Mumia flava: one gene and its partner. The protein of the gene in region 2 interacts with the protein of the main gene of each other region in a pairwise test. Links are inferred from orthologs where the notes say so. Each region holds a gene or a part of one and is shown on either strand. Other genes may lie near its edges.

Region 1 (4,090 bases), 2.5 Mb from region 2 along the record:
GGGCGTGTCGATGGATGCGGAGGAGAACGAGCTCGGGGTCTGCTGTGTGGGAGCGGCCGTCGTCGACAGGCGCTCGCGCCCGGTCGCCGCGATCAGCGTCTCGGGTCCGGCGGCGCGCATGACGGCGTCGCGGCGGGCCGAGATCGCACCGCTGGTCCGTGACGCTGCCCGGGCCATCGAGGAGGCCCTGGGCTACCGCGGTCGGGTTCCCGCACCGGTTCCGGGGGCGCCGACCGAGGCGTCTCGATGACCTTTCCCGAGCGGCTCCGCGTGCCGCCCGAATCCCGTCGGTGGGCGCGACTAGAGTATGAGTCCTTCCCCGGTCCGCATCGTCTTGAGGAGGCCCCTGCCTGATGTCGAGCCGAGACTCGTTCGTGCACCTGCACGTCCACACGGAGTACTCGATGCTCGACGGTGCAGCGCGGCTGTCGGACATGTTCGCCCGGACGGCCGACCTCGGCATGGACGCGATCGCCATGACCGACCACGGCAACGTCTTCGGCGCGTACGACTTCTACAGCAAGGCACGGGCCGCCGGGGTGAAGCCGATCATCGGGATGGAGGCGTACCTCACGCCCGACACCCACCGCGGCGAGCGCAAGCGCGTCCAGTGGAACAAGGGGGGCGACGACGACGTCTCCGGCGGCGGCGCGTTCACCCACATGACGCTGCTGGCCGAGTCGACCACGGGGATGCACAACCTCTTCCGGCTGTCGTCGCGCTCGTCGCTGGAGGGGTTCTTCTACAAGCCTCGTGCGGACCGCGAGCTGCTGGCCGAGTACGCCGAGGGCCTGATCGCGACCACGGGCTGCCCGTCCGGCGAGGTGCAGACCTGGCTACGGATCGGCGACTACGACAAGGCGCGTGCGTCGGCCGCGGAGTTCCGCGACATCTTCGGCAAGGACAACTTCTTCGTCGAGCTGATGGACCACGGCCTGTCGATCGAGAATCGCGTCCGCGACGGCCTGCTCCGCCTCGCCAAGGACCTCGATCTGAGGCTCGTCGCGACCAACGACTCGCACTACACCCACCCTGAGGACGCGACCGCGCACGGCGCGCTGCTGTGCGTCCAGTCGGGCAAGACGCTGCAGGACCCGACGCGCTTCAAGTTCGACGGGGACGGCTACTACATCAAGTCGCCGCAGGAGATGCGGGCGATCTGGGAGGACCAGGCGGGCCTGCGGGAGGCGTGCGACAGCACGCTGCTGATCGCCGAGCGGTGCAACGTCGAGTTCACCGAGGGCGAGGGCCGCTTCATGCCCCGGTACCCGGTGCCCGAGGGCGAGAGCGAGACCTCCTGGTTCATCAAGGAGGTCGAGCGCGGACTCCAGGCCCGCTACCCCGAGGGGGTCCCGGACTACGCCCGCAAGCAGGCCGAGTACGAGACCGAGGTCATCATCGGCAAGGGCTACCCGGGCTACTTCCTGGTCGTCGCCGACTTCATCAACTGGGCCAAGGAGCAGGGCATCCGGGTCGGCCCGGGGCGCGGGTCCGGTGCAGGCTCGATGTGCGCGTACGCGATGCGGATCACCGACCTGGACCCGATCCCGCACGGCCTGATCTTCGAGCGGTTCCTCAACCCCGAGCGCAAGTCGATGCCGGACTTCGACGTCGACTTCGACGAGCGCCGGCGCGGTGAGGTGATCCGCTACGTCACCGAGAAGTACGGCGACGACCGGGTGGCGATGATCGTCACCTACGGCACGATCAAGGCCAAGCAGGCCGTCAAGGACGCCTCCCGCGTGCTGGGATACCCGTTCTCCATGGGGGAGCGGATCACCAAGGCGATGCCGCCGGCGGTGATGGGCAAGGACGTCCCGCTCAAGCAGATCTTCGACGAGACCCACAACCGCTACAGCGAGGGCGGCGAGTTCCGTGCGCTGTACGACTCCGACCCGGACGCGAAGAAGGTCGTCGACACCGCCGAGGGCCTGGAGGGCCTGAAGCGGCAGTGGGGGGTGCACGCGGCCGGGATCATCATGTCGAGCGAGCCGCTGCTCGACATCGTCCCGGTGATGAAGCGCGAGCAGGACGGCGCGATCATCACCCAGTTCGACTACCCGACGTGCGAGACGCTCGGGCTGGTCAAGATGGACTTCCTGGGGCTTCGCAACCTCACCGTGCTCGACGACGCGCTCGAGAACATCGCGAACAACCGCGGCGAGCAGGTCGTCCTGGAGGACCTGGGTCTGGACGACCCGGACGCGTACGCCTTGCTGTCGCGCGGCGACTCACTCGGGGTGTTCCAGCTCGACGGCGGGCCGATGCGGGCGCTGCTGCGCCTGATGAAGCCCGACAACTTCGAGGACATCTCGGCGCTGATCGCCCTGTACCGCCCGGGCCCGATGGGCGCGGACTCCCACACGAACTACGCCCTGCGCAAGATCGGCCGCCAGGAGATCACGCCGATCCACCCCGAGCTGGCCGAGCCGCTCGAGGAGATCCTGTCGACCAGCTACGGCCTGATCATCTATCAGGAGCAGGTCATGGCGATCGCGCAGAAGCTCGCCGGCTACTCCCTCGGCCAAGCCGACCTGCTCCGGCGCGCGATGGGCAAGAAGAAGAAGGAGGTTCTCGACGCCGAGTACGAGAACTTCGAAGCCGGGATGAAGGCGAACGGCTACTCGCCCGCGGCCGTGAAGACGCTGTGGGACATCCTGCTGCCGTTCTCCGACTACGCGTTCAACAAGGCGCACTCGGCGGCGTACGGCGTGGTGTCCTACTGGACGGCCTACCTCAAGGCGCACTACCCGGCCGAGTACATGGCGGCCCTCCTGACCAGCGTCCGCGGCGACAAGGACAAGTCCGCGATCTACCTGAACGAGTGCCGCCGGATGGGCATCAAGGTGCTCCCGCCCGACGTCAACGACTCGGAGGCCAACTTCACCGCGGTCGACAACGACATCCGGTTCGGCCTGTCGGCGATCCGCAACGTCGGCCACAACGTCGTCGATGCCATCACGGCCGCCCGCGAGGCCGAGGGCGCCTACGCCGACTTCTCCGACTTCATGGAGAAGGTGCCGCCGGTCGTCTGCAACAAGCGGGTGATCGAGTCCCTGATCAAGGCCGGCGCCTTCGACTCGCTGAAGCACTTCCGGCGCGCGCTGGTGACGGTCCACGAGGACGCCGTCGACCAGTACGTCGACATCAAGCGCAACGCAGCGATCGGTCAGGACTCGCTGTTCGCGGGTCTCGACGACCAGGCTGCGGGCTTCGCCGGCGCGAGCGTCGCGGTGCCCGACGTCGAGGAGTGGGACAAGACGACGCTGCTGGCGCACGAGCGCGAGATGCTCGGTCTGTACGTCTCCGACCACCCGTTGTTCGGACTCGAGCACGTGCTGCGTGCGGTCAGCGACTGCACGATCGGCGAGGTGATCGCCGACGAGGAGCGCCCGGACAACAGCAACGTGACCGTGGCCGGGCTGGTCACGGGGATCCAGCGCAAGCTGACGAAGAAGGGTGATCCGTGGGCGATCGTGACCGTCGAGGACCTCGAGGGTGCGATCAACGTGATGCTCTTCCCGTCGGTCTACACGTTGTCGGGCCATCTGCTGGTCGAGGACGCCGTGGTCGTCGTGAAGGGCCGGTTGCGCCGCAAGGAGGACACCCCTGAGATCAGTGCGACCGAGGTGAGCGCCGCCGACCTGTCCGTCGGGACGGAGGGGCCGGTCGTGATCTCGGTGCCGACGTCGCGCTGCACCGCCGGTGTCGTCGAGCAGCTGCGTGACGTGCTGGCGAGCCATCCCGGTGCGACCGAGGTGCACCTGCGGCTGGTCGGCAACCGCAGCACCAAGGTGATGCGGTTGGACGCCCGCCTGCGGGTGAGCCCGTCGTCCTCGCTGATCGCCGATCTCAAGGCGCTCCTGGGGCCGGGCTGCCTCGCGTCGTGACGTCGGTCGGGGGCGCGGTGTTCGCGCCGGGTGACGCGCGCGATGATGGTGCGATGGCCGACCGACCGGACGACTCACGCGCAGGACGACGTGTCGCCGCCGTGTTGCTGGCCTACGTCCTCGCGGGGATTCTCGCGGGCGTGCTGTGGGCCTGGCTGGCCGACCCGGTCCAGTTCACCGTCGTCGGCGGCGACGACGGC
Region 2 (3,647 bases):
GCCGCCGCCGGTCAGGACATCGACCTGATCTTCACCGGCGGGCTCGTCTACCTCCGTCTGCCGGCGATGACGGGGGAGAAGTGGATCAAGGCCGATCCCGACGACCCGACGGCGCAGCAGCTGACCGGCTCGTTCGGGCAGATGAAGGAGCAGATGGACCCGTCGAAGGGTCTCGAGATGCTCGAGGGTGCGATCACCGACGTCGAGAACACCGGTGAGACCGAGCAGCTCGACGGCGTGGAGGCGGTGCGCTACGACGTCACCGTCGACACCGCGAAGCTCGGCGACGGCTCGCTCGGCGCGGGTCTGCCGAAGGAGATCGTGTACTCCTACTGGCTCGGACCGGACGACCTGCCGCGCAAGGTGCTGTTCGAGCTGACCGGCGCGCAGGCCGAGATGACCTACTCCGACTGGGGCGAGCCGGTCGACGTGGAGGTTCCCGCGAAGAAGGACACGATGAAGCTCGACCAGGTTCCCGGTCTCGGCGCCCTCGGCGGCTGAGTCGCGCTCCACCCAGACGACCCGTACGGACCCCGATTTGGGATCCGTACGGGTCGTCCCGTAATCTGGTCGTTGACCGAAGACCGCCGGTGGTTCGTGGCGCTTGCGCCATGGATCGAAGGTCCCGCAGACGCGGGCGGCCTGCGCAGGTACGTAGCTCACGCACACTCGTGCGTCACGCCCCGTGCTCTGCGCCGGGGCGTTCGTCATCTCCGGAGTCCTCGTGCGCCGGTGGCCTTCGTACGGATCGGGTGCCCGCCGTCCTGGCGGGTACGACACGAAGGAGAACCATGGCGCGACCGGACAAGGCCGCGGCGGTTGCCGAGCTGGCGGAGGAGTTCCGCAGCTCGAACGGCGCCGTGCTGACCGAGTACCGCGGTCTCACCGTGAAGCAGCTGCAGGACCTGCGCCGCTCGCTCGGTGAGAACGTCAACTACGCCGTGGCCAAGAACACGCTGACCAAGATCGCGGCTCGCGACGCGGGTGTCGACGGTGTCGACGACCTGCTGAACGGCCCGACGGCCATCGCCTTCATCAAGGGTGACCCGGTCGAGGTCGCGAAGAGTCTGCGTGACTTCGCCAAGGCGAACGACAAGCTCGTCATCAAGGGCGGCTTCCTCGACGGGAGCGCGCTCGATGCGGACGAGATCAAGAAGCTGGCCGACCTCGAGTCGCGCGAGGTCCTCCTCGCCAAGCTCGCGGGCGGCATGAAGGCGAACCTCTCGAAGGCCGCCTCGCTGTTCCAGGCACCGCTCGCTCAGGCGGCGCGTGCCGTGGGCGCCCTGCAGACCAAGGTCGAGCAGGACCCGTCCAGCGCCTCGGCTCCGGCCGAGGCCGACTCTGCCCCGGCCGACGCCGAGGGCTCCGAGGGCTAGGGCCCGACACACACGATCGACCCCCCTCGGGGTCCCCGACCAGAAAGGACGCCAACCATGGCGAAGCTCAGCACCGAGGACCTGCTGGACGCCTTCAAGGAGATGACCCTCCTGGAGCTCAGCGAGTTCGTGAAGCAGTTCGAGGACACCTTCGACGTCACCGCCGCGGCTCCGGTCGCGGCCGTCGCCGCGGCCCCGGCCGCCGGTGGCGCCGACGCCGGCGCCGCTGCTGCCGAGGAGAAGGACGAGTTCGACGTCGTCCTCGAGTCGGCCGGCGACAAGAAGATCCAGGTCATCAAGGAGGTGCGTGGCCTCACGAGCCTCGGCCTCAAGGAGGCCAAGGATCTCGTCGAGGGCGCGCCGAAGCCGATCCTCGAGGGCGTCAACAAGGAGACCGCGGACAAGGCGAAGGAGGCCCTCGAGGCCGCCGGCGCCAGCGTCACCCTGAAGTGACCGCGCGGCTCTGAGGAGCCATCTGCACGACGGGCGTCCACCCTGCGGGGTGGGCGCCCGTCGTCGTGTCCGTGGAGGCCGGCGGTGCCCCGACGGCCTCGATCCCGACCCTCGGCGGCTGCTCCGTGTTGCCAACTCGTGACCTGAATCCCGTGGGATTCGGTTGTGAGATGTCGCACAGTAGATTGTGGGTTGTGCCACAGTGAAACTTCCGGTTACAGTCCACCTTGTTACTCGGGGGTAGCCGTGTGGTGAACCCGCGACGTCCATGGGTTCGCTTGGGAGGGAGAACCGATGAGCCTCAGCGCTCACATCCGACGAGGCCTCGGCCTCACCGCCGCCGCGGGCCTGGCTGTCGCCGGCCTGCAGGTCTCGGTCGCCGCGCCGGCCAGTGCAGCCGCTGCATCGATCAACCAGGTTTCGTACACCTGCACGGCCGAGCACTTCGCCGTCGACGCCGCGATGGGTGGTCCTCGCGAGTTCCTGGTGAATGCGCGGACGACCCTTCCCGACACCGTCGCGAGCGGAGACACGATTCCGCAGACCCGGGCAGAGCTCGACCTCGTGATGCCTGCACCGCTGGTAGACCGTGTCCGAGACGACATGGAGGTCGACCGGGTGGCAGGCACCGCATCGTCCACGGTGTTCATCCAGGGCGTGGCAGTCGGCGGCGAGGTGGTCGGTGAGCTGCAGCCCCAGGTCGTCGGCCTCGAGTCCGACTGGACGACCCTCCCGAACAGTGGGTCCCACACGATCCCGGCTGCCGGCACCGTCGAAGCCATCACGGTTCCCGACCTTCCGGACGGCAACGGTCTGATCTATGTCCAGATGCCCAAGAGGTTCGTCCTCGACGCACTCCTGGACCCGCCGGTCCTCGGTACGGTCGGTACACCGAGTGTGCCCGCGGTCCTGAACTGTGTCCGCAACTCCGACGAGCCGGCGGACCGCATCATCGGCACGATCGCCGTCGGCGAAGGATGCACTCAGATCGAGTGCCCGCTTGGCGAGGAGCCGGATGACGGTGGCAACGGCGGAAACGGCGGCGGTGGCGACAACGGTGGCAACGGCGGCGGTGGCTCGGACGAGGAGCCACCCTACGACCCGTACAACCCCGAGGACCCGAACAACCCCGAGGGCGCCGACTACAGCAACGACGGTGACGGCGGCTCGGGCGGTGACAGCTCGGACGTGGCCTCGTACACGACGACCGCGCTGCCGGCGACCGGCTCACCGCTCGGACTCGGCCTGATCGCCGTGCTCGCTGCGGCCGTCGTGGGCCGGGTCGCGCTCGGGATCCGCAACCGGCGGCGATCGAAGGCCTGAGCAGGTTCATCCTGGTGGGTCCCCGGGAGACATCCCGGGGACCCTGTCCCCCCGAAGGAGAAAACGGCTCATGGGAACCGAGGTTCGTGTCGAGGGCCTGACGAAGGCGTTCGGCAAGCAGATGATCTGGCGTGATGTCAGTCTGACGCTCCCGGCCGGCGAGATCAGCGTGATGCTGGGCCCGTCGGGCACGGGCAAGTCCGTCTTCCTGAAGACGATCATCGGCCTGATCAAGCCCGACGAGGGGCACGTGTTCATCGAGGGCACCGACATCGCCACCTGCAGCGAGCGGGAGCTGTACGACGTGCGCAAGCTGTTCGGTGTGCTGTTCCAGGACGGCGCGATGTTCGGCTCGATGACGCTGTACGACAACGTCGCGTTCCCGCTGCGCGAGCACACGCGCAAGAACGAGACCGAGATCCGCGAGATCGTCATGGAGAAGATGGAGATGGTCGGCCTCGCCGGCGCGGAGACCAAGCTCCCTGGCGAGATCTC

Evidence for each region. The genes of interacting proteins can lie anywhere in the genome.
Region 1: the proteins of rplL (region 2) and dnaE interact in binary tests that used the Escherichia coli proteins (3 or more experiments, as listed by UniProt). The link is inferred for Mumia flava from one-to-one orthologs.

The regions. Positions count from the first base shown.
Region 1 is NZ_PGEZ01000001.1:222,073-226,162, reverse strand. It holds dnaE (DNA polymerase III subunit alpha), read left to right. Parts: upstream 1-353; coding sequence 354-3,890; downstream 3,891-4,090. Other genes in the region: CLV56_RS01050 (hypothetical protein), read left to right, coding at 3,944-4,090; CLV56_RS01060 (IclR family transcriptional regulator), read left to right, coding at 1-250. UniProt on the Escherichia coli protein: DNA polymerase III is a complex, multichain enzyme responsible for most of the replicative synthesis in bacteria. This DNA polymerase also exhibits 3' to 5' exonuclease activity. The alpha chain is the DNA polymerase catalytic subunit.
Region 2 is NZ_PGEZ01000001.1:2,688,219-2,691,865, forward strand. What follows is about bases 425-3,131. They hold rplL (50S ribosomal protein L7/L12), read left to right. Parts: upstream 425-1,433; coding sequence 1,434-1,829; downstream 1,830-3,131. Other genes in these bases: CLV56_RS12565 (SCO4651 family lipoprotein), read left to right, coding at 425-501; rplJ (50S ribosomal protein L10), read left to right, coding at 792-1,376; CLV56_RS12580 (DUF6801 domain-containing protein), read left to right, coding at 2,124-3,131. Outside these bases: more of CLV56_RS12565, read left to right, coding at 1-424; more of CLV56_RS12580, read left to right, coding at 3,132-3,152; CLV56_RS12585 (ABC transporter ATP-binding protein), read left to right, coding at 3,223-3,647. UniProt on the Escherichia coli protein: The binding site for several of the GTPase factors involved in protein synthesis (IF-2, EF-Tu, EF-G and RF3). Is thus essential for accurate translation.